One region of the Pseudomonas sp. RP-B7 genome, then DNA from elsewhere that is predicted to be linked to it. Evidence: predicted binding sites of a transcription regulator. Region 1 holds the regulator's gene; each other region holds the start of a gene.
The links. Region 1 encodes FliA, which starts transcription of late flagellar genes. Its sites were predicted from a motif close to CTAAAGTTTNNNNNNNNNNNGCCGNTAA; they were not measured.
Positions count from the first base shown of each region.

Region 2: a site for FliA is predicted at 5,053-5,080, ahead of OPU96_RS11775 (flagellar protein MotY). Genes of this name have one in related genera too.
Region 3: a site for FliA is predicted at 2,025-2,052, ahead of OPU96_RS05775 (methyl-accepting chemotaxis protein). Genes of this name have one in related genera too.
Region 4: a site for FliA is predicted at 2,622-2,649, ahead of motA (flagellar motor stator protein MotA). Genes of this name have one in related genera too.

Region 1 is NZ_JAPFHC010000002.1:89,866-97,030, reverse strand. It holds gene flhF (flagellar biosynthesis GTPase FlhF) at 1-1,297, shown strand, start outside; gene fleN (flagellar synthesis regulator FleN) at 1,404-2,237, shown strand; gene fliA (RNA polymerase sigma factor FliA) at 2,234-2,974, shown strand; gene OPU96_RS03210 (chemotaxis response regulator CheY) at 3,143-3,517, shown strand; gene OPU96_RS03205 (protein phosphatase CheZ) at 3,536-4,324, shown strand; gene OPU96_RS03200 (chemotaxis protein CheA) at 4,336-6,573, shown strand; gene OPU96_RS03195 (protein-glutamate methylesterase/protein-glutamine glutaminase) at 6,621-7,165, shown strand, end outside.
Region 2 is NZ_JAPFHC010000010.1:47,630-54,794, forward strand. It holds gene rsxB (electron transport complex subunit RsxB) at 1-260, shown strand, start outside; gene nth (endonuclease III) at 447-1,085, shown strand; gene OPU96_RS11760 (PA3496 family putative envelope integrity protein) at 1,193-1,375, shown strand; gene OPU96_RS11765 (response regulator transcription factor) at 1,470-2,102, opposite strand; gene OPU96_RS11770 (argininosuccinate synthase) at 2,734-3,951, opposite strand; gene OPU96_RS11775 (flagellar protein MotY) at 4,081-4,989, opposite strand; gene pyrC (dihydroorotase) at 5,146-6,192, shown strand; gene rnt (ribonuclease T) at 6,189-6,860, shown strand; gene OPU96_RS11790 (peroxiredoxin) at 7,067-7,165, opposite strand, start outside.
Region 3 is NZ_JAPFHC010000003.1:295,535-302,699, reverse strand. It holds gene OPU96_RS05785 (peptidase U32 family protein) at 1-1,301, opposite strand, end outside; gene OPU96_RS05780 (RidA family protein) at 1,531-1,911, opposite strand; gene OPU96_RS05775 (methyl-accepting chemotaxis protein) at 2,097-3,452, shown strand; gene OPU96_RS05770 (OprD family porin) at 3,502-4,824, opposite strand; gene OPU96_RS05765 (isocitrate lyase/PEP mutase family protein) at 5,281-6,150, opposite strand; gene OPU96_RS05760 (hypothetical protein) at 6,283-7,165, opposite strand, start outside.
Region 4 is NZ_JAPFHC010000027.1:46,937-54,101, forward strand. It holds gene rsgA (small ribosomal subunit biogenesis GTPase RsgA) at 1-556, shown strand, start outside; gene motB (flagellar motor protein MotB) at 682-1,698, opposite strand; gene motA (flagellar motor stator protein MotA) at 1,702-2,553, opposite strand; gene OPU96_RS21645 (HDOD domain-containing protein) at 2,721-4,256, shown strand; gene OPU96_RS21650 (rhodanese-like domain-containing protein) at 4,314-5,129, shown strand; gene asd (archaetidylserine decarboxylase) at 5,146-6,006, shown strand; gene serB (phosphoserine phosphatase SerB) at 6,130-7,165, opposite strand, start outside.

The DNA.
Region 1 (7,165 bases):
CGCCGCCGATATGCGTCAGGCCATGAAACTGGTGCGTGATGAGCTGGGCGCCGATGCCGCGATTATCGGTAACCGTCGTATTGCCGGCGGTGTCGAGCTGACGGCTGCCCTGGATTACACGCCTTCGGCGCTGGCGCCGCGTGTGCCGAACATGGAACTCGAAGACGAGCTGCGCAAGACCGCCTCGCGCATTGTGTCGGCCCAGGCCGAACTGAGCATGCGCGGCGACAGCGATGCCACCACCAATCGCCAGTTGTTCGCCGGCCTGCCGCTGACCGCTGCGGAGCCCTTGGTTGAGCCCACCTTCACCGAACCACCGCGTCCTGCAGCGCCGCCACCGGCGGGCGCAGTCGACCAGCGTGTGTTCGACTCGATGCGCTTTGAACTCAATGGCCTGCGTGAGCTGCTGGAAGTGCAGCTGGGCTCCCTGGCGTGGACACAGTTGCAAGGCAGCAAGCCGGCCCAGGCCAACCTGTGGCGCCGCCTGCAACGCATTGGCCTGTCCGGCCCGTTGTCCCGCGACCTGCTGGCACTGACCACCGAAATCGAGGAGCCTCGCCAAGCCTGGCGCATGCTGTTGGCGCACCTGGCGCGGATGATCGTCACCCCGGAAATCGAGCCCCTGGAAGAGGGCGGTGTGATCGCCATGGTCGGCCCTGCCGGCATGGGCAAGACCACCACGCTGGCCAAGCTGGCCGCGCGTTATGTGCTCAAGTACGGCGCGCACAACATCGCGCTGGTGAGCATGGACAGCTACCGCATCGGCGCCCAGGAGCAGCTCAAGACCCTGGGCCGTATCCTCAATGTGTCGGTAACCCACGTCGACCCGGGCCAGTCCCTGGCCAACGCCCTCGATCCGCTGCTGCGCAAGCGCGTGGTGCTGATCGACACCGCCGGCCTGCAGGCCAGCGATCCGGCGCTGCGCATGCAACTGGAAAGCCTGGCCGGGCGTGGCATCAAGTCGAAAAATTACCTGGTGCTTGCAACCACCAGCCAGAAACAGGTTCTTACCGCTGCATACCACAGCTACAAACGTTGCGGCCTGGCCGGCTGCATCCTGACTAAACTGGATGAGACGGCGAGCCTGGGCGAAGTATTGAGCCTGGCGATCAGCCATGAATTACCGGTCGCCTACCTGACCGACGGGCCGCGGATCCCGGATGATTTGCATCTGCCGCGCCGTCATCAGTTGGTCAGCCGCGCTGTCAGCGTGCAAATGCAAGAAGAGCCTAGCGAGGAAGCGATGGCCGATATGTTCGCCGACCTCTACCACAACCCGGCAAAGCGGGTGGGTTGAGGGCAGGGCGAACACCGTGAAATGTATCTACATCGTTGGTCTGCAAGCGATTCACGCGGCCAAGCCATGTAGCCTGCGTCTAAGCAAGACAAGGTAAAGAAATAAAATGGGCAGCATGCATCCCGTACAGGTGATCGCGGTGACCGGCGGCAAAGGTGGCGTCGGGAAAACTAACGTGTCAGTGAATTTGTCCCTGGCCCTGGCAGAGCTTGGCCGTCGGGTCATGTTGCTGGATGCTGACCTGGGTCTGGCGAACGTCGACGTTCTGCTGGGGCTGACGCCCAAACACACCCTCGCCGATGTGATCGAGGGCCGCTGCGAGCTGCGTGATGTGCTGCTCCAGGGCCCTGGCGGGATCCGCATCGTACCGGCTGCCTCCGGCACCCAGAGCATGGTGCACCTGAGCCCGGCGCAGCATGCCGGCCTGATCCAGGCGTTCAGCGACATTGGCGACAACCTCGACGTGCTGGTGATCGACACCGCCGCCGGGATCGGCGAGTCGGTGGTCAGCTTCGTGCGCGCCGCGCAGGAAGTCTTGCTGGTGGTCTGCGATGAACCCACCTCGATCACCGATGCCTACGCCCTGATCAAATTGCTTAACCGTGACTACGGCATGAACCGCTTCCGCGTCCTGGCCAACATGGCCCAGAGCCCGCAGGAAGGGCGCAACCTGTTCGCCAAGTTGACCAAGGTCACGGATCGCTTTCTTGATGTCGCCTTACAATACGTAGGCGCAGTTCCCTATGACGAGTGCGTGCGCAAGGCCGTGCAAAAGCAGCGTGCGGTCTATGAAGCGTTCCCTCGTTCGAAGTGCGCACTGGCGTTCAAGGCTATTGCTCAGAAGGTCGATACTTGGCCATTGCCCGCCAATCCCCGGGGGCATCTGGAGTTTTTCGTCGAGCGATTGGTGCATCAGACGAGCGCGGGACCTGTGCTATGACATCCAGCGGCTACAACCTTTACAAGAAGTCGGCACGTGACAGCCAGGGCGAATTGATCGAGCGCTATGCGCCGCTGGTCAAGCGCATCGCCTATCACCTGCTGGCGCGCCTGCCGGCGAGTGTGCAGGTCGAAGACTTGATCCAGGCCGGCATGATCGGCCTGCTTGAAGTGTCGACCAAATACGATGCGAGCAAGGGTGCCAGTTTCGAGACGTACGCGGGCATCCGTATCCGTGGCGCGATGCTCGATGAGGTGCGTAAAGGTGATTGGGCGCCGCGGTCGGTACACCGCAATACGCGCATGGTCAGTGACGCAATTCGTGCAATTGAAGCAAAAACCGGTCGCGACGCTAAAGATCACGAAGTTGCGGCCGAACTCCAATTGAGTCTCGACGATTATTACGGGATTTTGAACGATACCTTGGGCAGCCGCCTGTTCAGCTTCGACGACCTGCTACAGGACGGCGAACACGAAGGGCTGCACGAGGACGGCGCGAGTGCACATCTTGAGCCGTCGCGCGACCTGGAGGATGAACGCTTCCAGGGCGCGTTGGCGGACGCGATTGCCAATTTGCCGGAGCGTGAGCGACTGGTGTTGGCGCTGTACTACGACGAAGAGCTGAACCTCAAGGAAATCGGTGAGGTCCTGGGGGTCAGCGAATCGCGTGTCAGCCAGCTGCATAGCCAGTGCGCAGCCCGCTTGCGGGGGCGGTTGGGAGAGTGGCGCGCGCGCTGACAGGCAGTGTGGGGACACTGCAGACGAGACCGTGAAGGCGTGACGCTTTTGCGGTTTTGCGCCGTGGTGCCCTGGGCAGTCCTTTTTGTGTAACGCCTGTTGATTGAAATGGCGCGTCCAGGTGCTGGGCGCGTTTAAGACTGCTTGGAGGTCGAATTGGACAAGAACATGAAAATCCTCATCGTTGATGACTTCTCAACGATGCGGCGGATCATTAAAAACCTGTTGCGTGACCTTGGGTTCACAAACACGGTCGAGGCGGATGACGGCCTTACGGCGATTCCGATCCTCAACAGCGGGAGCATCGACTTTCTGGTAACCGACTGGAACATGCCGGGCATGACCGGTATCGACCTGCTGCGTCACGTGCGTGCCGACGAAAAGCTGCGCGGCCTGCCCGTGTTGATGGTGACCGCCGAAGCCAAGCGTGAACAGATCATCGAAGCCGCCCAAGCCGGGGTAAACGGTTACGTGGTCAAACCTTTCACTGCATTGGCCTTGAAAGAGAAGATCGAAAAAATCTTCGAACGCATCCACGGCTAATGCCATCGCGGGGGAGCTATGGAGCATAAAGAAACATCACAGGGAGACTTCGAGTCGACCCTGAAAAAGCATGCTCACCAGTTGGTCGACTGCCTTGAGAGAGGCCAGTTCGGCGACGCGGTGCAGTTGATCCATGAGCTCAACCAGACCCGTGACCGCGGCCTGTACCAGGAAGTGGGCAAGCTCACGCGTGAGCTGCATAGTGCGATCGTCAATTTCCAGATCGACCCGCACATGCCCCAGGCCGAAGAGATCTCGCAGATCACCGATGCCACCGAGCGCCTGTCCTATGTGGTCAGGCTGACTGAGGCAGCGGCCAACCGCACCATGGACCTGGTGGAAAACGCCACGCCTCTGGTCAATGGCATGGCCACCGAAGCCCAGGCCTTGAGCCACGACTGGGGTCGCTTCATGCGCCGCGAAGTCGGGGCCGAAGAGTTTCGTGAGTTGGCACGTCGGGTCGAAGGTTTCCTGTCACGCAGTGAGCAGGAAAACCGCATGGTTTCCAGCAACCTCAATGACATTCTGCTGGCCCAGGATTACCAGGACCTCACCGGTCAGGTGATCAAGCGTGTGACCCAATTGGTCACCGAAGTGGAAAGCAATTTGCTCAAATTGGTGCTCATGGCAGGCCAGGTTGACCGTTTTGCCGGCATCGAACATGACCGCGAAGCGATCCTCTCGGAAAAAGATCCACAAAAACATCTCGCCAAGGGTGAAGGTCCGCAGATTCATGCCGATAAACGTGAAGACGTTGTATCGGGTCAAGATGATGTCGATGACCTGTTATCCAGTTTAGGCTTCTAAGGAGCACCCACATGAGCTTCGGCGCCGATGAAGAGATCCTTCAGGATTTCCTTGTAGAGGCCGGCGAAATTTTAGAGCAGTTGTCCGAGCAACTGGTCGAGCTGGAAAGCCGACCGGATGATGCGAACCTGCTCAATGCAATTTTTCGCGGTTTTCATACTGTAAAAGGGGGCGCCGGCTTCCTCCAGCTCCATGAGCTGGTGGAGTGCTGCCACATCGCCGAGAACGTGTTCGACATCCTGCGCAAGGGTGAGCGGCACGTCGACTCGGAGTTGATGGACGTGATTCTCGAAGCACTGGATGCGGTCAACGGCATGTTCAGCCAAGTGCGTGAACGTGCCCCGATCACCGCAGCTACGCCGGAACTGCTGGCCGCCCTGGCGCGCTATGCCGAGCCTGCCGACATGTCGGCGGCACCGGTGGCTGAAGCTGTGCCGGAACCTGTGGCAGAGCCCGAAGCGGACGTGACCGACAGCGAGTTCGAGCAACTGCTCAACTCCCTCAGCGCGGTCAAGGCCGAGGCTGAAGCTCCGGCAGCGCCCGTTGCGGCGCCGACGGGTGAAGACATTACCGACGCTGAATTCGAATCGCTGCTCGACCAGCTGCACGGCAAAGGCCAGTTCGCCGCCGACGCGGTGGCACCTGCCGCGCCGACCGAAACGCCTGCCGAAACGCCAGCCGCCTCGACCAGCACCGACATCACCGACGACGAATTTGAAGCGTTGCTCGACCAGCTGCATGGCAAGGGCACGTTTGCGGCCGACGCCTTGCCCGCCGTCGCAGCCACCGCGCCAACCGCGGCGGCTGCCACGCCTGCTGCCCCTGCCGCACCTGCCGGCGACGGACTGATCTCCGATCACGAGTTCGAGTCGTTGCTGGACGAACTGCACGGCAAAGGCAAGTTCACCGAAGTGGGTGCGACGGCCAAGGTCGCCACGCCAGCGCCAGCAGCGGCGGCGAAAGCTGCGACTCCGGCAGCCGCCAAACCGGCTCCCGCGCCTGCTGCGGCGCCCGCCGCCGCCGCCCCTGCACGTGCCGCGGCACCTGCACCGGCTGGCGCTGAAAAACCTGCCAGTGAAGCCGAAACCACCGTGCGGGTTGATACCGCACGCCTGGACGACATCATGAACATGGTCGGCGAACTGGTGCTGGTGCGTAACCGCCTGGTGCGTCTGGGCCTGAACAGCGGCGACGAGGCCATGCAGAAGGCCGTGTCGAACCTCGACGTGGTCACCGCCGACCTGCAAACCGCCGTGATGAAAACGCGGATGCAGCCGATCAAGAAAGTCTTCGGCCGCTTCCCGCGCCTGGTTCGCGACCTCGCGCGCCAGCTCAAGAAAGAAATCAACCTGGAACTGGTGGGTGAAGAAACCGACCTCGACAAAAACCTTGTCGAGGCCCTGGCCGACCCGCTGGTCCACTTGGTGCGCAACGCCGTCGACCACGGCGTGGAAACCCCGGAAGAACGCGAAGCCTCGGGCAAGTCCCGTGGCGGCAAGGTGATCCTGGCGGCCGAGCAAGAAGGCGACCATATCCTGCTGTCGATTACCGATGACGGCAAAGGCATGGACCCGACCATCCTGCGCAATATCGCGGTCAAGCGTGGCGTGATGGACAAGGACGCCGCCGACCGCCTGACCGACACCGAGTGCTACAACCTGATCTTCGCCCCGGGCTTCTCGACCAAGACCGAGATCTCCGACGTGTCCGGCCGTGGCGTCGGCATGGACGTGGTGAAGACCAAGATCAGCCAGCTCAACGGCTCGATCAATATCTACTCGACCAAGGGCCAGGGCTCGAAGATCGTGATCAAGGTGCCGTTGACCTTGGCGATCATGCCGACGCTGATGGTGATGCTGGGCAACCAGGCGTTCGCCTTCCCGCTGGTCAACGTCAACGAGATCTTCCACCTCGACCTGTCGCGCACCAACGTGGTCGACGGCCAGGAAGTGGTAATCGTGCGTGACAAGGCGTTGCCACTGTTCTACCTCAAGCGCTGGCTGGTGGCTTCGGCTGCCCATGAAGAGCAGCGCGAAGGCCATGTGGTGATTCTTTCCGTGGGCACCCAGCGTATCGGCTTTGTCGTCGATCAACTGGTTGGCCAGGAAGAAGTGGTGATCAAGCCTTTGGGCAAAATGCTGCAGGGAACCCCGGGCATGTCGGGTGCGACCATCACCGGTGACGGTCGGATCGCGCTGATTCTCGATGTTCCGAGCATGCTCAAGCGTTACGCCGCTCGGCGTATTTGATTCTGGTGGGGTAGGGCGGTTCGCCCGCCCCGCCTAACGGAGTGTTTATGGCAGTCAAGGTCCTGGTGGTGGACGATTCGGGTTTCTTCCGCCGCCGCGTCTCGGAAATTCTTTCCGCCGATCCAAGTATCCAGGTGGTCGGCACGGCCACCAACGGCAAAGAGGCGATTGATCAAGCCATTGCGTTGAAGCCGGACGTGATCACCATGGACTACGAGATGCCGATGATGGATGGCATCACGGCAGTTCGACACATCATGCAACGCTGCCCGACCCCGGTATTGATGTTCTCCTCGCTGACGCACGAAGGCGCCCGGGTAACCCTCGATGCGCTGGACGCTGGTGCGGTGGACTTCCTGCCGAAGAATTTCGAAGACATCTCGCGCAACCCCGAGAAGGTCAAGCAACTGCTGTGCGAGAAAGTCCACAGTATTTCCCGCAGCAACCGTCGCAGCCTGTTCAGCGCACCGGCCCCCGCGCCTGCGCCGACACCGGCGGCTGCCGCATCGGCGAGCACGTTCGGTCGCCCGGCACCCGCTCCGGTTGCCCGGCCTGCGGTGGCGGCACCGACGCGTGCTGCGGCCGCCACGGC
Region 2 (7,165 bases), on a different contig from region 1:
AGCAATCTCAGTTGATCGTCCTGCAACAGCAGTTTGAGGCCGCTGAACGCGCATTGGCTGCACTGGAACCAGACAGCACGCCAGCAATGCCACGGTCGCCCGTGAATACTGCCGAACTCAAACGCGCCAAAATCCAGCTGGCGATGCGCCGCGCCGAGCTGAAGAAAGCGCAGGATCGGCTGGCCGCCCCGCAAGAACTGGCCGACGCACAAAACCGGCTCGATGAAGCGCAACGTCAAGTCGATGCCCTGGGCACGTGACCTGCAACGTTGAGACGGGTCAGCAACTGTTTGCTGCATTGCGCTCACGCTAGGGTTGTTACGCGGCGAGGCAGACACCACTTTGATGCCTACCGGGTTTATGCTGCTGGGGTTACTACTGGCAGGGGGCCCGGCCTGGACCCTTTTCACCTTCACGCTGAACACCGGCAAGGAACCACTCGTCCCATGAACGCCGTAAAACGCCTGGAAATTTTCCGCAGGTTTCACGAAGACAATCCGGAACCCAAAACCGAACTGGCCTACTCCTCGCCGTTCGAGCTGCTGATTGCGGTGATCCTGTCGGCACAATCCACCGACGTAGGCGTCAACAAGGCCACGGCCAAACTGTACCCGGTAGCCAACACGCCAGCGGCAATCCATGCCTTGGGTGTCGATGGGTTATCGGAGTACATCAAGACGATCGGCCTCTACAACAGCAAGGCCAAGAACGTGATTGAGACCTGCCGGATGCTGGTTGAGCTGCACGGCGGTGAAGTGCCACAAACTCGCGAAGCGCTGGAAGCCCTCCCCGGTGTAGGGCGCAAAACCGCCAATGTTGTGCTCAACACCGCGTTCCGACAGTTGACCATGGCGGTAGACACGCACATTTTCCGGGTCAGTAACCGAACTGGTATCGCCCGCGGCAAGAACGTGGTCGAGGTGGAAAATCAATTGATGAAGTTCGTGCCCAAGCCGTATCTGCTCGACTCCCATCACTGGCTGATCCTGCATGGGCGCTATGTTTGTCAGGCGCGCAAGCCGCGCTGCGGCAGCTGTCGCATCGAGGACCTGTGCGAATACAAGGACAAGACATCAGACGATTGAGCAATCATTGGTTTTTTTGATCTGTCGATTGAAAAAATCTTTTTTACCCATTCATGGATTATCGTTATAAGGAGCGCCAACGGCAGTCTTAGCCCGGAGTGAACCTTATGAGCACTGGCAAAGAACAATTGGATGTAGAAGACGACCTCGTTGCAGAGCCGGATGACGATGGCGAAGCCCCCGTTGCGGAGGTGGCCAAGACCAATCTGAGCAAACGTCGCACTATCGACAATCTTCTGGAAGAGCGACGCTTGCAAAAACAACTGGCCGATTACGACTTCGACCTCTGACCTGGCCGTTGACGACCAGAAGCCTCCCTGACGGAGGCTTTTTTCCAACGAGTACTCTGGTTACCTATCAGCGTTTTGATGGACCCCTTCCCACCTATACCAACCCATTGCGCTGGGCCAGTTCAATCAGGTCCACCAGGGAGCGGGCATTGAGCTTGAGCAACAAGCGCGTCTTGTAGGTGCTGACGGTCTTGTTACTGAGGAACATGCCATCGGCGATCTCCTTGTTGGTTTTACCACGGGCCAACTGCTGCAACACCATCATCTCCCGGCCCGAAAGGCGTTCAACCATGTCGGCCTCGCTGGCATTGCCCATGGTAGAGCGCACCGAATTCAGCGCCTGGTTCGGGAAATAGCTGTAGCCGGAAAGCACCGCCTTGATAGCGCTCAGCAACTCGGTCAGGTCCTGTTGCTTGCATACATAGCCTGCCGCCCCCGCCTGCATGCATCGCATGGAGAAATGCCCCGGAGCCTGCGACGTCAGCACCAACACCTTGAACGGCGCAGGCTGTTTGACCGAGGAGAGCCGGCAAATAACTTCCAACCCATCGAGCTTGGGAATTCCAATATCCAGTATGACAATGTCCGGCATATGTTCCCGTGCAAGTTGCAACGCATCGACACCGTTATCGGTCTCGGCAACGACCTCATAACCATGACGCTCCATTAGCATACGCACAGCAAGACGAATGACGGGATGATCATCCACGATCAGCACTTTATTCATAAGAAAGTCCAATTTCGCTGTTCGAATTATTCAGAGCAAGCACAATAGCCTAGTCGTTTCCTAGTTGGCATAGTATTCCCCCCCGCGCAACAGCAAGCAGAGACCCAACCCACAACGTAATAGGAATTGACCTACAAAAAAACGCAAAGTCGACCGTAGCGAGTTGTATGAGGCCTTTCAGATCTTTCCGGTCCCACACATATTTTGAATAAATTACCCCACGGATATGGGATGGACGGCGAAAGTAACGCACACGTCTTTCAGGAAATATCCCTTGCTTGTGGTCATCGCTCCCTTGAGAAGCCAAGAAAACCACCACCTTTTTAGTTCCATTAAACATATTTATTTACACCCATATTTCCTACAGAACATTCAGCGCACAACAATTAAATTGTGCTTACTTGTGTGATTTATCTGTAAGACATAGTTCCTTGTCAGGTGTAATTAATTCATTTCACCTCGCAAACAAGCCATCACGTGCAGTTGGCCCGGCAGACAAATTTCCTGTCACCTTAACTTCAACAAAGTTTAAACATCGATAAACAAAAGATCGAATCAAGGCTGCCTGGTTTTTCATCGGGCAAAAAAAAGCCCCTTCAACAAGGGGCTTTCCTTAGAGTGTCTTGAGCACTCAGAACAACTTGCGACCTTTGTTGGCCGCAATGCGCATGCGCAGTGCGTTCAACTTGATAAAGCCCGCTGCGTCCGCCTGGTTGTAGGCGCCGCCGTCTTCTTCGAAGGTGGCGATGTTGGCGTCGAACAGCGACTCATCGGATTTACGCCCGGTGACGATCACGTTACCTTTGTACAGCTTCAGGCGCACAACGCCGTTCACGTGGACCTGGGAAGCGTCGATCATCTGTTGCAGCATCAGACGCTCAGGGCTCCACCAGTAGCCGGTGTAGATCAGGCTGGCGTACTTAGGCATCAGCTCGTCTTTGAGGTGAGCCACTTCACGGTCCAGGGTGATGGACTCGATGGCGCGGTGAGCGCGCAGCATGATGGTGCCGCCCGGAGTTTCGTAGCAGCCACGGGACTTCATGCCCACGTAACGGTTCTCGACGATGTCGAGGCGGCCGATACCGTGTTCGCCACCGATACGGTTCAGGGTCGCCAGCACGGTAGCCGGAGTCATTTCGACGCCGTCCAGCGCGACGATGTCGCCGTTGCGGTAGGTCAGTTCCAGGTACTGTGGCTTGTCTGGCGCGTTCTCCGGAGAGACGGTCCATTTCCACATGTCTTCTTCGTGCTCGGTCCAGGTGTCTTCCAGCACGCCGCCTTCATAGGAGATGTGCAGCAAGTTGGCGTCCATCGAGTACGGGGACTTCTTCTTGCCGTGGCGCTCGATCGGGATTGCGTGCTTTTCAGCGTAATCCATCAGCTTTTCACGGGACAGCAGGTCCCATTCACGCCAAGGGGCAATCACTTTGACGCCCGGCTTGAGCGCGTAGGCGCCCAGTTCGAAACGCACTTGGTCGTTGCCCTTGCCGGTCGCGCCATGGGAAATGGCGTCGGCGCCGGTTTCGTTGGCGATTTCGATCAGGCGTTTGGCGATCAGCGGACGTGCGATGGAAGTACCCAGCAGGTACTCGCCTTCATAGACGGTGTTGGCGCGAAACATCGGGAAAACGAAATCGCGGACGAATTCTTCGCGCAGGTCGTCAATGTAGATCTCTTTCACGCCCATGGCTTGCGCCTTGGCACGTGCAGGTTCGACCTCTTCGCCCTGACCCAGGTCAGCGGTGAAGGTCACCACTTCACAGTTATAAGTATCCTGCAGCCACTTGAGGATCACCGAAGTGTCCAGGCCGCCGGAATACGCGAGAACGACCTTGTTTACGTCGGCCATGCCATCACTCCACGGGGTTGTACGGAAAGGCGACGATTCTACCGATCAAAACCGTGAAATTACAGGGGCGCGACAGCAAATGAAGATAAAGCGACAGATTATGTCGAGAGGGCGACCGGTGGTCGCACCTTATGAGGTTGCCGCGGGATTGCTCCGGACCGCAGCCTGGGGTGCCGGTTTCTCGGGGGTTGCGACCCGCTCCAGCTGAATATTGACGCGGCGGTTGCGTGCGCGGTTGGCAGCATTGGTGTTGGGCGCCAGCGGGTAGCTTTCGCCGTGGAAGCGCAGGGTAATCTGCGACTCCTCGATGCCGTTGGCCTTGAAGTAGTCCATCACCGCCAATGCACGACGCCGTGAAACATCACGATTGGTCAGGCGGTTGCCGCTGTTGTCCGAGTGGCCGTTCAACTCGATGTGGTTGACGGTCGGGTCGGCCTTCATGAATTCAAGAATCACTGCCAGCTTCTGCTTCGCCGCCGCATCCAGTTCGATGCCACCGCCCGGAAAGCCGACTTCGGTCTGCTTGACCTGATCGTAATTCATCGGCAGCAGCTTGGCGGTGCACAGTTGATAGTCGCTGTAGGCCTTGTTGAACTTCACCGGCAACAGGCGGATTTCCGAGTAGCCGCCCTCACGCCCGTAATGCCGTACGGTCGGCGAACGCCCCTCGAGCAAACCATTGAACAGGCGCCCGGCCTGGGCCTGTGAGCTGTTGAACAGCACTTCGCCACTGCCGGCACGCACGGCTCCCAGATTGATGTCGCCGCGTCCGGGCTGCCAAGGTGCGGCAGCGGCCAGCAAGGTGGCCGAACCTGCGCCCAGCGAACCATTAAAGGCTTTCAGACGAAACGTCGCCTGCTCGCCGGCCCGGCGCACGAACTCACCCGAACCAAAATCGGTGATCGGTTGGCTCAGACGGCACTCAAACTTGTCGCCCTCTACCTTCCACTCAATATTCTCCAGACGTGTCTGGAACGTGAGGGCCATCGCAGGCAGGCTGGCGAACACACTGAGCAGGGCTAGATAATGCTGGCGCACGGGAGGCTCCACTGGTTTCTACAACACTTCAAAGCGTCATACATCGATAAGGCATACGAAAGGCTATCGGATGCATCCTGTAAAACTTGATAGCGAGTGCCTGCAAGAGTCTTTTCCGGTAGCATTCCCACCAGATTGACCCGCCTGGAATCCCCAATGTCCGACCGCCTGACCCTGCTGCGTCCCGACGACTGGCATATTCATCTTCGCGATGGTGCTGCGTTGCCCCAAACCGTGGCCGATGTTGCGCGCACGTTTGGCCGTGCCATCATCATGCCTAACCTGGTACCTCCGGTGCGTAACGCCGCTGAAGCCGACGCCTATCGCCAGCGTATCCTCGCTGCGCGCCCGGCCGGCAGCCGCTTCGAACCGCTGATGGTGCTCTACCTCACCGACCGCACCCAGCCCGACGAGATTCGCGAGGCCAAGGCCAGCGGCTACGTGCACGCCGCCAAGCTGTACCCGGCTGGCGCGACCACCAACTCCGATTCCGGTGTGACAAGTATCGACAAGATCCTGCCGGCCATCGAAGCCATGGCCGAAGTCGGCATGCCGCTATTGATCCACGGTGAAGTCACCCGTGGCGACGTGGACGTGTTCGATCGCGAGAAGATCTTCATCGACGAGCACATGCGTCGCGTGGTCGAACTGTTCCCGACCCTCAAGGTAGTGTTCGAACACATCACCACCGCCGATGCCGTGCAGTTCGTCACCGAGGCCTCGGCCAACGTCGGCGCGACCATCACTGCGCACCATCTGCTGTACAACCGCAACCACATGCTGGTGGGCGGGATTCGGCCGCATTTCTATTGCCTGCCGATCCTCAAGCGCAACACCCATCAGGTGGCACTGCTGGATGCCGCCACCAGTGGCAATCCGAAGTTCTTCCTCGGCACCGACTCCGCGCCACACGCCCAGCATGCCAAGGAAGCCGCGTGCGGCTGTGCCGGTTGCTACACGGCCTACGCGGCGATCGAGCTGTACGCCGAAGCGTTCGAACAACGCAATGCCCTGGACAAGCTCGAAGGTTTCGCCAGCCTCAACGGCCCGCGTTTCTACGGCCTGCCGGCGAATACCGACCGCATCACCCTGGTCCGTGAAGACTGGACCGCCCCTGCCAGCCTGCCGTTTGGCGAGTTGACTGTTATCCCGCTGCGCGCCGGTGAAACACTGCGCTGGCGCCTGCTGGAGGAAAGCAAGTGAGTGAAGACCATTACGACGACGAACACGAGCACAGCGGTGGCGGTTCACGCCACCCGATGGCCGAGCGGTTCCGCGGCTATCTGCCGGTTGTCATCGACGTAGAAACCGGCGGTTTCAATTGCGCCACCGACGCCTTGCTGGAGATCGCAGCCACCACCATCGGCATGGATGAACAGGGTTTCGTGTTCCCGGAACACACCCACTTCTTCCGCGTCGAGCCGTTCGAAGGCGCCAACATCGAGGCGGCGGCCCTGGAATTTACCGGGATCAAGCTCGATCACCCGCTGCGCATGGCCGTGAGTGAAGAAGCGGCACTGACCGACATCTTCCGTGGCGTGCGCAAGGCGTTGAAGGCCAATGGCTGCAAACGCGCGATCCTGGTCGGCCACAACAGCAGCTTCGACCTGGGCTTCCTGAACGCCGCCGTGGCGCGGTTGGACATGAAGCGCAATCCGTTCCACCCGTTCTCCAGCTTCGACACCGCTACCCTCGCGGGCCTGGCTTACGGCCAGACCGTACTGGCCAAAGCCTGTCAGGCAGCCGGAATCGACTTTGACGGTCGCGAAGCTCACTCGGCGCGCTATGACACCGAGAAGACCGCCGACCTGTTCTGCGGCATCGTCAATCGCTGGAAGCAGATGGGCGGCTGGGAAGACTTCAACGACTAACAGCGCTGTTGTAGTGAGCGGGCTTGCCCCGCGCTGGGGGGCGAAGCCGCCCTAAACCCAGGCACCTCGGTGTATCAGTAAAACGGAGGCGGTTGGATTTGGGGCGGCTTCGCCCCCCAGCGCGGGGCAAGCCCGCTCACTACAGCCATTTCCCGCCCATAAAAAAACGGCCTTCTCAGGCCGTTTTTTTGTACCTCAAATCTGGCTTACAGCTTGCCAGCGTTCTCGGTCAGGTAAGCCGCAACGCCTTCTGGCGAAGCGTTCATGCCTTTGTCGCCTTTTTTCCAGTTGGCAGGGCAGACTTC
Region 3 (7,165 bases), on a different contig from region 1:
ACTTCCAACTGCGCTTCACGCAGGCGTGCAGCCCAGGTCAGGCCGATACGGCGCTCGGACGAAGTCTTGAGCAGTGCCTGTTGCCAGTTGTGGTCCAGGTTGCGGTTCAGCGGGTGGTTGGGGCGCAATTGATACAGGCCGGCCGGCATTTCATTCGGCTCGACGCGGTAGCGGTAACGCTTCTCGCCGTCTTCCTCGAACTCGCCCTTGGGCTCGGCAATGTTGGCGCGGAAACCCACGACCTCACGCTTGACCAGCACATTGAGACCGTCGCCGTTGGACAGCGGCTCATGGGTCACCACCTGCAAGTCGCGCTTGCCGGTTTTTTCCACCACACCCACCGGCAGGCCGGTGAAGGTCGGGGTATCGAAGGCGCCGATGTCGATCTTGCGGTCGGTGACGAAATAGTCGGTGCTGCCCCGGTGGAAGGTTTTTTCCGGGTCGGGCAGGAAGAAATGCGCAGTACGGCCGCTGGACGCACGGGCCAGGTCCGGGCGGTCTTCGAGCACTTCATCGAGGCGCTGGCGGTAATAGGCAGTGATGTTTTTCACATAGCCCATGTCCTTGTAGCGGCCTTCGATCTTGAACGAACGCACACCCGCTTCGACCAGCGCGCGGATGTTGGCGCTCTGGTTGTTGTCTTTCATCGACAGCAGGTGCTTTTCAAAGGCCACGACGCGGCCCTGGTCGTCTTTCAAGGTGTACGGCAGGCGGCAGGCCTGGGAGCAGTCACCACGGTTGGCGCTGCGGCCGTTCTGCGCGTGGGAGATGTTGCACTGCCCGGAGAACGCCACGCACAGGGCGCCGTGGATGAAGAACTCGATGGCGGCATCGGTTTCATCGGCGATGGCGCGGATTTCCTGCAGGTTCAGCTCGCGGGCGAGGACCAACTGCGAGAAACCGGCCTGGTCGAGAAACTTGGCGCGGCCCAGGGTACGGATGTCGGTCTGGGTGCTGGCGTGCAGCTCGATGGGCGGAATATCCAGCTCCATCACGCCCAGGTCTTGCACGATCAACGCGTCGACGCCGGCGTCGTAGAGCTGATGAATCAGCTTGCGCGCGGGTTCCAGTTCGTTGTCATGCAAGATGGTGTTGATCGTGGTGAAGACGCGGGCGTGGTAACGGCGGGCGAATTCCACCAGTGAGGCGATATCGCTCACCTCGTTGCACGCGTTGTGACGGGCGCCAAAGCTTGGGCCGCCGATGTAGATGGCGTCGGCGCCGTGCAGGATGGCCTCGCGTGCGATGGCGACATCGCGGGCAGGGCTGAGCAATTCAAGGTGGTGCTTGGGCAAGGACATAGTTTTTTTAGTCAGGCTTGTCACGGTTGAGGCGCGCATTGTAGCTGTGAAACGCTGGGGGGGCACCTACCACAAGGCTGACGGGTGTTTCCTGAGCCTTGGGATTGCAAACCCAATCAAATGTGGGAGCGGGCTTGCTCGCGAATGCGCTGGATCAGTCAAAGATCTATTGACTGACACACCGTATTCGCGAGCAAGCCCGCTCCCACATTTTTTGGCTGCGCCTGGCTTAGGCTTTTGCGGCCATTGCGGTGACTTCGACGCGCATGCCATCGACGGCCAACGCGGCCACGCCAACGGCTGCCCGCACCGGCCACGGCTTGGCGAAGAAGCGCTTGTAGACGTCATTGAACGCGGCGCGATCGGCCATATCCGTCAAGTAGATCGTCAGGTGCATGACCCGGTCCATGGAACTGCCGGCCTTTTCCAGGGCGACTTTCAGCGCTTGCAGGGTGCATTCGCTCTGCAAGGTGATGTCGCCCAGCTCCAGGCTGCCGTCGGCACGGGTGGGGATCTGGGTGGAGACCAGGATGCCGTTGAAGCCGATCACGTCGGAGGAAATCGAATCTGCATCGGGGTCGGGGGTGTAGTGCAGGTCGTGGTTGGCCATGGGGGCTCCGCTCAGGTCAAAGGGTCGCCAGTTTAAACACAGGGGCAGGGTGGGTCACGGTGGCGATGCGTAGCGTGTAAATATTGACGTCAATTAATAAATATTTTTTCCGTGTCAAGTCCGTTTTTTTTACGCCGATACTAGACTCAGGCACTACAGAATCACGCTTGAGCGAGGGGTACGTCATGTTCAATAAAGTCTTAAAAACAGAACTGGCGGCCAGGACGGCCGACGTCACTGAATATAAGGGGCTGATCGCCGCGCTCGAGCGCTCCATGGCGGTGGTCGAATTCGATCTGACCGGCAAGGTCTTGCGCGCCAACGAAGTTTTCCAGAACACCCTGGGTTACAGCGCCGCGCAATTGATGGGCAAGTCCCACCGCGACTTCTGCTTGCCGGAACTGACCGGCAGCCCGGCTTACACGGAATTCTGGAACGACCTTCGTGCAGGCAAGTTCGTGTCGGGCACCTTCAAACGAGTGGCTTCCAACGGAAAAACTGTGTGGTTGGAGGCCAGCTACAACCCGGTGCTGGATACCCAAGGCCATGTGTTGAAAGTGGTCAAATACGCGCTGGATGTGACGCAGAAAGTCGAACAGGAAGCGGCGACCCGCAGCAAACTCGCGGCGCTGGACCGGGCCATGGCCGTGATCGAGTTCGACTTGAATGGTCAGGTGCTCGACGCCAACGAAAACTTCCTGCACGTCATGGGCTATTCCCTGGCCGAACTCAAAGGCAAACATCACCGCATGTTTTGCGAACCCGCATTGGTCAACAGCAGTGAGTACAGTGACTTCTGGCGACGCCTGAACAACGGTGAGTTTTTCACCGGGCAATTCAAGCGCATCGGCAAGCATGGTCGCGTCGCGTGGTTGGAGGCCAGCTACAACCCTGTGTATGACGGCGATGGCAAACTGCTCAAGATCGTCAAGTTCGCCAGCGACATCACCGAGCGGGTAGAGAAATTCGAGGAAGACTCCCGTGGCGCGTCGCGGGCCTATCACATCTCCTCCGAGACCGAGCGCTTTGCCGAGCATGGCACTCAGGTAATCCAGGAAACTGCCAGCGAGATGCGCCGCATCGCCGACAACATCGGTGCATCCGCACGATTGGTGGGGCAGTTGGGCGACCGTTCCGAGCAGATCACGGCCATCGTCAACACCATTCGCGGTATTGCCGACCAGACCAACCTGTTGGCGCTCAACGCAGCGATCGAGGCGGCGCGCGCGGGCGACCAGGGGCGCGGGTTTGCGGTGGTGGCCGATGAGGTCCGGCAACTGGCCGGGCGCACCAGCCGCTCGACGGCGGAAATTGCCGAGATGATCGGCATGATCCTCTCGGAAACGCGTGACGCGGTGACCAGCATGAACGCCACCCAGGAAGGCGCGCAACGGGGTGTGAACCTGGCCGATCAGGCCGGTTCGGTGATCCTGCAGATCCGCACCAGCACCAGCGATGCGGTGCAAGCGGTGAGCATGTTTGCGTCGAAGCTGGATGAGTCGGAAGTCATTCCCAAGACCGCAGTAGGCTGGGTGGGGTAGCACGGTCATGAGCCGGCCGGCGCCCTGTCGGCCGGCTCAGTGTGGTCGCCTACAGCAAGGTAAACGGATAGTCGACAATCAGCCGCAGCTCGTTCAACTTGCCATCGCCCTGGTCGGCGTTCGACGACACGATGGCATCACGCACCCGTAGCGACAGGTTCTTCGCCGGGCCGCTCTGGATCACGTATTTGGCTTCCACATCGGTCTCGTGATGCGCGCCGTCCGAGCCATAGTCGTTGGCGTAGGCGCTGTGAGCCGGTGTGTGGGTGCCGTCGATGTCCGAGCCGTTGATGTAACGGCCCATGAAACTCAGGCCAGGCACGCCATAGCTGGCCATGTTCAGGTCATAACGGATGCCCCAGGACTGCTCGCCGGGCCCGTTGAAATCGCCCCACTGCACCGAGTTGGCGAGGAACACTGAATCGCCGCCTTCGCCCGCACCGTTGTTGCCGGTGCCGATGTAGTCAAACGGCGTATCGCCATGCACTTTCTGGAACGACAACGTCAGCGTGTGTGCCTGCCAGAACGAATAGGCCGCCGCCACCGAATAAGTGGTGTTGTTGATCGCCCCGGCCTTGGCGCTGCCGGTGTCGAGGGTGCGGTACAGGTTGCCGTCCAGGGCCAGTGACTGGTCCTGGCCCAAGGGGATCACGTAGTTGAGGTTGGTGTAGTACTGGCGCCAGATGTCCTCCAGTTCGCCGGCATACAGCGTCGCGCTCAGTGACGGGCTGAATGTGTATTTGCCGCCGACAAAGCTCGCACTGTTGGCGGCGATGTTGGCGTAGGTCGCGTAGATGTCGTGGTCGTGGTTGCTGGTCATGCCGCTGTTGGTGCTGGTGAAGTGCCCGGCTTCCAGGTCGAGGCCGGCGATTTCGCTGCTGGTCAGGTCGAAACCGGTAGCCGTCTGCGGCAACAGGCGGGTGCCGCCGGTAGCGAAGACCGGGGCGGTGGGCTGCATGTCGCCGAACTTGAGCTGGGTCTTGGAGATTTTTACCTTCACCGCCGCGCCCACTGAGCCGTAGGCATTTTCTGGATCGCCGTTGCGGTCGGTCGGCAAGTTGCCAGTGCCGGCGTCGCTGTGGGTGGCGTCGAGTTTCAGCCCGCCGTAGGCATAGGCATCGACGCCGAAGCCGATGGTGCCCTGGGTGAAGCCCGAGGCATAGTTGAGCATCGCACCCTGGGTCCAGTCACGATTGTCGGCCTTGCCGCTCGCGCGGTCGCGGTCCATGTAGTAGTTGCGCAACAGCCCGGTGATGCTGCTGCCGTCGATAAAGCCTTTCGATTCGGCCTGGTCGCTGACCGACTCGGCCAATGCCATTTGACTGATACTGGCGCACACCGCCAGTGCCAGCAGACTGCTGTGTTTAAACATTTATTTAATCCCCAAGAATATTGAACGCGCGCGCAAACACCGCACTTGTTGGATAGCGCATAACATTGTTTTGGCAGATGTTTTCAGGTGAGGCATTACCGTTTTTATTGTCTTCGACGTGGCTGCCGAAGCTGATTCTAAGCAGAGTCTGCGTGGCCTGCAGCCAGGGGAAGGATGAAACTCGATTAATTAAACTTCACGGTATTTATTTGCTACCGGGTGTAGCGTGGAACTGTCTTAGCCGCTCTGCTTCGACAAAATCCTTTGGTTGCCGCCGCAGACTCTGCGGCGGATTTTTTTCGTGCGCGCGAGTTTTTAGTTGGCTGTTTAGTTGCGGTTAGTGGTATTGGTGAGCAGGACGCTCAGGGCGGGGCGTGCGATGGCGTGACGCCGCCAACGGTGGCGGTGAGCCCATGGCAGGAGGAGGGCATTCACCGCTTACCTGGCAGGTAAGGACTACTCTTTTACATCCATGAACTCTTGCGCCCACGCCACGTAACTCTCGGGCAACGTGTAGGTGTGCGTCAGTTCGGTAGCGCTGAGGTTCGAGGTGCTGTGAGTCAACTGGCGCTGGGCGCGCAGGCTGTCGTAGGTGGCCTTGATCGCGGCGAAATATGCACCGTGACCGGCAACCACCACACGAACGCCGAGGCTGGCCAGGCGTTGGGCGTCATGGAGTTTCGGGTTGCCGTAGGTCACCAGCATCAACGGTACCGTGAGGTTTTCTGCGATCTTCTCCAGGTGCTCGAAGTCACTGACACCGACCATGCAAATCCCATCCGCACCGGCTTTTTGATAGGCCAGGGTGCGCTCTATCACCGCTTCGGTGGGCAATACACCGGCGTTGGTGCGCGCAATGATCGACAGTTCCGGATCGACCCGTGCTTCCAGCGCGGCGCGGACCTTGCCGATACCTTCGTCGATGGAAATCAGATCCGTGGATTTACGCCCGAATTGTGCGGGCAGCAGCGTGTCTTCAATGGTCAACGCGGCCACACCGGCACGCTCAAGTTCTTCGACGGTGCGCATCACGTTCAGGGCATTGCCGTAGCCGTGGTCGGCATCGGCAATAAACGGCAATTGGGCGACGCGGCCGATGCGGGTGGCCTGTTCAACAAACTCACTCAGGGTGATCAAGGCAAAATCGGGGGCGGCGAGCACCTGCAACGAGGCGACGGAGCCGCCCAGAATGCCCACTTCAAAACCCAGGTCGGCGGCGATACGCGCGGACATCGGGTCAAAGACGGAAGCGGTTTCTACGCAGGTAGGCGTTGCAAGCAATTCACGGAAATTACGGCGCAGGGCGGTGTGAGACTTTTTCGGCATGATCTTTCCTGGTTGGGGCCTTTGACTGCATGGGATCAAAGCCGATGAGAGAGGTGGCAGATTACCATGTAGGAAAAGGGAGGATTATGACGTTTGAGAATGGGGTATGCGGGGTAGGCATATTGCACCGTATTAGTGCGATTCATCGCGATCAAGACTGTGCGGTGCCAGCTTTACCACTTCGTTTTTATTGAATATCCAGCGTTTGCCCGAAGAAGAATAGATATTCATGAACTCAACCAGGGAGATACACGTAAAGTCTTTGATCTGATTTGCGACGAATGTTGGGTACCGCGTTATCATTACGCGGCAAATAGCACCAAACTGGATGCTGGGATCAAATACCTCTTGAAAATAGGCTTCCAGATCGTTGAGATTGTCAGTGGCCCATGTGTATTTTTTGGAGAATTTCTCGCTGTAACTATTTTTGCTGGTGATAAATTTTGTGAGATCATCCCGGTGCGTTCTGGGCTCGGTAGACTGAATAACTTGTTTGTCTTCAATAATGATGAGTAATTGTTGATCAGGGCAAAAAACGAGATGGTCGATTTCGCCGACATCGGCTGGAACTTCAATTTTTTGACCCTTTTTGAAGCGCAGGCTTTTTACGGATGACACGCCGTGCAGTCCAACGCGCTCGAAGTTGCTTGTCACCACGCTTTCAAACCAGCGACCCGACTTTAAGGAAACATCTGCCAACTCTGCACCCACCTGTTTGGCGTACCATTCAGTCGGGATTTTTTTGAAAGCGAATTCTCGGACCAGACATGTTAAACATTCTTTTGCCATAAGCTGAGAGAAGAACATCAGTTCGTCGCCGTTATGGTAATCGTAAAAAAACGGACGCTTATAGGCTCTATATTCTTGTTTCGGACTAAATAGCTCTCTGCGTTCCTCGCGCATTTTTTCAGGCGAGAGAGATAGCCCATCTAAAAATAATCGAGCCTGCTCTGCTGATACCGCGTAAGTCTGAATAATCGTCGCAAGTACTTCGTCGCGATAGAAAAAACAAATA
Region 4 (7,165 bases), on a different contig from region 1:
GCTGCTGCTGAACAAATTCGACCTGATCGACGAGCAGAACGCCCCGGCGCTCAATGCGTTGCTGGCGGTCTACCGCACCCTGGGTTACCCGGTGCTGGAAGTGTCGGCGCACCACGGCAACGGCATGGAGCAACTGCAACAGCAGTTGGATGGGCGCATCAGCGTGTTTGTCGGCCAATCGGGCGTGGGTAAATCCTCGCTGGTCAACAGCCTGCTGCCGGAAGTCGAAACCCGTGTAGGCCCGTTGTCGGAACTGTCCGGGCAGGGCACCCACACCACCACCACCGCGCGGTTGTTCCACTTCCCCGGCGGCGGCGAACTGATCGACTCCCCGGGTATCCGCGAATTCGGCCTCGGCCACGTCAGCCGCAGCGATGTGGAAGCGGGCTTCATCGAGTTCAACGACCTCATCGGCACTTGCCGCTTCCGCGATTGCAAACACGACCGCGAGCCGGGCTGTGCGTTGCTCAAGGCGCTGGAAGATGGACGCGTGCAACAGCAGCGGATGAACAGCTATCGGTCGATTATTGCGAGTCTTCCTGAAAGCAGTTACTGACCCTTGCTTGCGCTGGGGTGCGCAGCACCCCTAAAAAGTCGGTGACTGCTGCGCACCACAGAAAGCTGCGCCACAGGACAGGAACAAAAAGGCCGCGATCATCGCGGCCTTTTTGCGTGTGCAGCTTAAGAACCAGCTTTAGGCACCGTAGGATCTTTCACCCCACCATCGTCAAACAGGTTCAGCTTCTGCCGCAGCTCATGGGCCGGCAACGGCTCCTGCCCTGGCGGGATGGCGTTCGGGTCGGCCGGTACTTCACCGGGCGAGCCCGCACCTGAGGTCGGCGCCGGTTTGGGTTGATCACCTTCAATCGCACGCTGGGCCTTTTTGGTCAGCACGACGATGTCGATCCGCCGGTTGATCGGGTTGAACGGGTCTTTGGGATCAAACAGCTGCGAGGAGGCAAAGCCCACCACGCGCGCCACTTGCGGGTCCGGGTAGCTGCCGGCCACCAGCGCGCGGCGGGCGGCGTTGGCGCGGTTGGCGGAGAGTTCCCAGTTGCCGAAGTCGCCTTGGCCCGCGTACGGCTTGGCGTCGGTGTGGCCGCTGATACTGATCTTGTTCGGCACCGCCTTGATGGTGTCGGCCATGGCCAGCAGGATGTCTTCGAAGTAAGGCTTCAGGCGCGCGCTGCCGGAGTCGAACATCGGCCGGTTGGCCGCGTCGGTGATCTGGATGCGCAGGCCGTCCGGGGTGATCTCAAACGAGATCTGATCCTTGAACTTCAGCAGTTGCGGGTTCTCCTCGACCTTGGTCTGCAACTCTTGCAGCAACAGTTCCAGGCGTTCCTGCTCGACCTGCTCGGCCATGGCTTCGACGGTGTCGCGCTCGATCGGGATATGTTCCTGCGGCGCTTCGGTCTTGACCTCCGGGTTGATGGTGCGCTCCGGCGCCAACTGCGGCGAGCCGCCCAGGTCGATCACGAAAGGCGTGCCGCTTTCCGAGAAGCCGATCGGGTCCTTGAAGTAACCGGCGATGGCGATCTTCTGTTCCGGCGTGGCGGTGGACATCAGCCACAGCACCAGGAAGAACGCCATCATCGCCGTGGCAAAGTCGGCGAAGGCGATTTTCCAGGCACCGCCATGGTGCCCCGCAGCGAAGCGCTTGACGCGCTTGATGATTATCGGCTGGTTGTTTTCCATGGCTTAGCGACCGCGAACCGCTTGTTCCAGCTCGGCGAAGCTTGGGCGATGTTTCGGGTACAACACTTTACGACCGAACTCCACCGCCAGCGATGGCGGCATGCCGGAAGCGGACGCTACCAGGCTGGCCTTGATCGATTCGTACAGGTTGATTTCTTCCTTGGCATCGTGGGCCAGGGACGTGGCCAGCGGGCCGAAGAAGCCGTAGGCCGCGAGGATACCGAAGAACGTACCCACCAGCGCCGCACCTACGTGCATGCCGATGGCCGCCTGGTCGCCTTCGCCCAGGGAAGCCATGGTCACCACGATACCGAGTACCGCCGCAACGATACCGAAGCCGGGCATGCCGTCGGCGATGCCGGTCACGGCGTGGGACGGATGCTCCAGTTCTTCCTTGAGGCTGAACAACTCCATGTCGAACAAGCCTTCCAGCTCATGGGGGGCCATGTTGCCGGAGGACATGATGCGCAGGTAATCGCAGATGTAGGCGGTCATGCGCTCGTCTTTGAGCACCGCCGGGTACTTGGCGAAAATCGGGCTGGCGGCAGCGTCTTCGATGTCGGCCTCGATGGCCATCATGCCTTCGCGGCGGCTCTTGTTGAGGATCTCATACACCAGGCCCAGCACTTCAAGATAGAAGGTGTGGGTAAAGCGCGAACCGAACATCGCCAGGGATTTCTTGACCACGTGCATGGTCATGTAGCCGGGGTTCGCCTGCAGGAATGCGCCCAGTGCGGCGCCACCGATAATCATCACCTCGAAGGGTTGGATCAGCGCGGCAATTTTACCGTGGGACAGGACGTACCCACCGAGCACGCTTGCGAAGACGACGATGATGCCGATAATTTTAGCCATAGGGGATGAGTACTTGCGCCGTCGGGTTCATGGACATATTTGGTGGAACTGAAAAACTCTTGTTCTACTTATCGGCAAAACTGCGCCAGACTATAGCCCGTTAAGGCGAAAAGCCAGTTCGGCCCGCTCCGGGCGTGTTGACCGCAAGTGATGATCGCGCCCCAATCATGGCTAATGAAACGACAGTCCCAACTGCAAAACCCAATTCTCTCGCCGCTTGGATCAAGCGCCTGGACGATGTGCTGCTGCCCGTCCCCCAGGCCAGTCACGAGCGCGTGTGCAAAGCCATCCGCGATAATCGCAGTTCGTTGCGCGATATTGCCGAGCTGATGCAAAACAGCCCGGCGCTGGTGCTCAGCGTGATTCGCGAGGCCAACAGCCATACCCATGGCAGCTTCACGGAACCGGCGGAAAACCTCGAAGTGGCGCTCAACCGCCTCGGCCTCAAGCGCGCCGAAGAGCTACTGGCGCGCCTGCCGTCGGTGCCGGCCCAGGAAATCCCGGTGGCCTTGCGCCAACTGTTGCTGGTCAGCCAGCACGCCTCGCAGCAGGCCAACGGCTTGTTCGCCAGCCGCCTGGCGCGGTTGTGGCAGGACATCCACTGGGGCAGCCTGTTGTTCCTGTCGCCGCTGTGGCCGATGGCCGTCGCCTACCCCAAGCTCCTTGAAGAATGGGAGCTGCGGGTGATCCACAAAGGCCAGTCCGCGCGCCAGGTCGAACAGGAACTGTTCGGCGTGCGCCTGCTCGACCTGTGCCTGGGCTTGACCGAAACCTGGCACCTGCCGATCTGGGTGTCCCAGGGCTACAACCTGCTGCTCAAAGAGCAGCGCTTGCTGGTCAAGGCCCTGCGCATCGCCCGCGAGGACGACGCGCTGCGCCACCAGCAATTGCTCGACGCCGAACCCAACCTGCGACGCTGGCTGAACCAGCCGGCCAATACCGTGCTGCTGGCCAATGGCCTGGCGATGTCGGCCCAGGAATCCTGGACTTGCCCGCACACCGAGCGCTGGCAATACCTCACCGCCCTGTACCTGCAACAGCCGCTGGGCGATGTGCAGCAACAGGTGCACCAGCAAGCCGTGACCAGCGCCCGCAGCACCTTGATGCCCGACCTCTGGCACCCGGCGCTGTCGCTGATCTGGCCGTGGCATGTGCAAAAAATCCATCGCGGCCTGCTGCCGGCACCACCGCCCACCGCCGAAGCACTGGCCCTGTGGCGCAGCCGCTGCACCGAGTTGCTGGTGGAACCGAGCCGCTTCGCCAACGCCATGCACCTGACCACCTGCGCCAAAGAGGCACTGGTGGCCAGCGGCATGCAACGGGTCATGCTGCTGATGACCGACCGCGCCCAAAGCACCTTGCGTGTGCACCAGGCCGACGGCCTGCCAAAGGACGCCGCCAACCTGAGCCTTGATGTGACCAACAGCACGTTACTGCAGCGCCTGCTGGAAAAATCCGCCCAGGTGCGCCTCAACCCGGACAACCACGCGCAGTTCTCGGCCTTGTTGCCGCCGATCCTGCGTCGCCTGTTCAACGGCGAGCACCTGCTGCTGCGCTCCCTGAGCTGCAACGGCAAGGTGGTGATGCTGATGGTGGCCGACCAGGGCGGCGGGCCGTTCTCGGAAACCACCGTGCAAGCCTTCGGCAAAACCGCCCAATGCATCGAGAAAGCCCTGCACTGCTTTACCAACCGCAGCGCCTGATGCTTGCGCTACAATCGCGGTCCTTTATCGCCAACATTTGTGCCCAGGAGACCTCACATGCCTGACTTCTCTGGCTTGCCGCTGGTGATCGAATCCAGCGACCTGCAAGGTCGCCTCGATGCCGAACACCTGATACTGGTCGACCTCACCAGTGCCGCCCGCTACGCCCAGGGGCATATCCCCGGCGCGCATTTCGTTGACCCCAAGCGCACCCAACTGGGCCAGGCGCCTGCACCGGGGTTGCTGCCCAACAAGGCAGACCTGGAAAAACTCTTCGGCGAACTGGGTCACACCCCGGACGCGACCTACGTGGTCTACGACGACGAAGGCGGTGGCTGGGCCGGCCGCTTCATCTGGATGCTCGACGTGATCGGCCACCAGAAGTATCACTACCTCGACGGCGGCCTGCTGGCCTGGCTGGAAGGCCAACACCCCGTCTCCACCGAGGTGCCCGCACCCGTGGGCGGCCCGGTCAGCCTGACGCTGCACGACGGCCCCACCGCCACCCGCGAATACCTGCAAAGCCGCCTCGGCGCTGCCGACCTGGGCATCTGGGATGCACGCGGCCCGCTGGAGTATTCCGGCGAGAAAGTCCTCGCCGCCAAAGGTGGGCACATCCCCGGCGCCGTGAACTTCGAATGGACCGCCGGCATGGACCCTGCGCGCAACCTGCGCATCCGCCGCGACATGCCGCAGATCCTCGAAAACCTCGGGCTGACCCGCGACAAAGAAATCATCACCCACTGCCAGACTCACCACCGCTCTGGCTTCACCTATCTGGTGGCCAAGGCGCTCGGTTATCCGCGAGTCAAAGGTTATGCCGGTTCCTGGGGCGAATGGGGCAACCACCCCGACACCCCCGTTGAGATTTAAGGTTTAAGGACAGTAAATGAAAAAGCAGTTGTTTATCCTCAGCCAGTACTTGCTGCCGCACCACTTGCTCTCGCGCTTGGCCGGCTGCATTGCCGAGTGCCGCGTGCGCTGGTTCAAGAACGCGTTCACCAGCTGGTTCGCCAAGCGCTATCAAGTGGACATGTCCCAGGCCCTGGTAGAAGACGTGACCGCCTATGAGCACTTCAACGCCTTCTTCACCCGCGCCCTGAAAGACGGCGCGCGCCCGCTGGATCAAACCCCAGGCGCGGTACTCAGCCCGGCCGATGGCGCCGTCAGCCAGTTGGGCCCGATCGAGCATGGTCGTGTGTTCCAGGCCAAGGGCCACAGCTTCAGCGTGCTGGAGTTGCTGGGGGGTGATTCCGCCGTGGCGGCACCGTTCATGGGCGGCGACTTCGCGACGGTCTATCTGTCACCGAAGGACTACCACCGCGTGCACATGCCGCTGGCCGGCACCCTGCGCGAGATGATCTATATCCCGGGGCGCATCTTCTCGGTCAACCAGACCACCGCCGAAAACGTACCGGAGCTGTTCGCCCGTAACGAACGCGTTGCCTGCATTTTCGACACCGAACGCGGCCCGATGGCGGTGGTATTGGTGGGCGCGATGATCGTCGCGTCGATTGAAACCGTGTGGGCTGGCTTGGTGACACCGCCCAAGCGCGAGTTGAAAACCTTCCGCTATGACGAAGCCGCACGTGCGCCGATTCATCTGGAGAAAGGTGCCGAGCTGGGCCGCTTCAAACTGGGTTCGACGGCGATCGTGCTGTTCGGGCCGGATCAGGTGAAGTGGGCTGAAGAACTGGCAGCCGGCACCCCGGTGCGGATGGGCCAGGGCATGGCACTGCCGAAAGCCTAACGCAGAACCCAATGTGGGAGCTGGTTTGCCTGCGATGCAGGCACCTCGGTGCATCAGTGATACCGAGGTGATGCTATCGCAGGCAAGCCAGCTCCCACATTTTTTACTGTGTTTCTTCAGTGACTACAGCTGACCGTCGCGGTCGCGGAAACCCAGCAGATACAACACCCCATCCAACCCCAACGTCGAAATCGCCTGCTTCGCCGACTGTTTCACCAACGGCTTCGCCCGGAACGCCACACCCAACCCGGCAATCGCCAGCATCGGCAAGTCATTTGCACCGTCGCCGACCGCAATGGTCTGCTCCAGACGCAAACCTTCCTTATGGGCCAATTCCTTCAGCAAATCCGCCTTGCGCTGTGCGTCGACAATCGGCTCGACCGCCACGCCAGTCACCTTGCCATCCACCACTTCCAGCTCGTTGGCAAATACATAGTCGATGCCCAACTTGGCCTGCAACTGCTTGGCGAAATAGGTGAAGCCGCCGGACAGGATAGCGGTCTTGTAGCCCAGGCGCTTGAGTTCGGCGAACAGGGTTTCGGCACCTTCCGTCAGGCGCAGCGAGGCACCGATGGAGTCCAGCACGCTCACGTCCAGGCCCTTGAGCAGCGCCAGGCGCTCCTTGAAGCTGGCGCGGAAGTCCAGCTCACCGGCCATGGCGCGCTCAGTGATCTCGGAGACCTGCTCACCCACGCCGGCCGCCTTGGCCAGTTCGTCGATGACTTCGGCTTCGATCAGCGTCGAGTCCATGTCGAACACCGCCAGGCGGCGGTTACGGCGGAACAGCGAGTCTTCCTGGAAGGCGATGTCGACATTCAGCTCCTGGGCCACGCTGAGGAACTCGGCGCGCAGGGCTTGCGGGTCGGCCGGCTCACCGCGCACGGAGAATTCGATGCAGCCCTTGCCTTTGTCGGCCGGGGTGTCCAATGGCATGCGCCCCGACAGACGGTCGATATGGTCGATATTCAAGCCATACTGCGCCGTGATCGAGCTGACGCGCTGCAGTTGCTCGGCCGTGACCTTGCGGGTCAGCAGGGTGACGATATGGCGCTTCTTGCCCTGGCCGGCGACCCAGTGCTGGTAGTCCTCTTCCGACACCGGGGTGAAACGCACCTGTTGATCGAGCTTGTACGCGGTAAACAGGATGTCCTTGAGTACC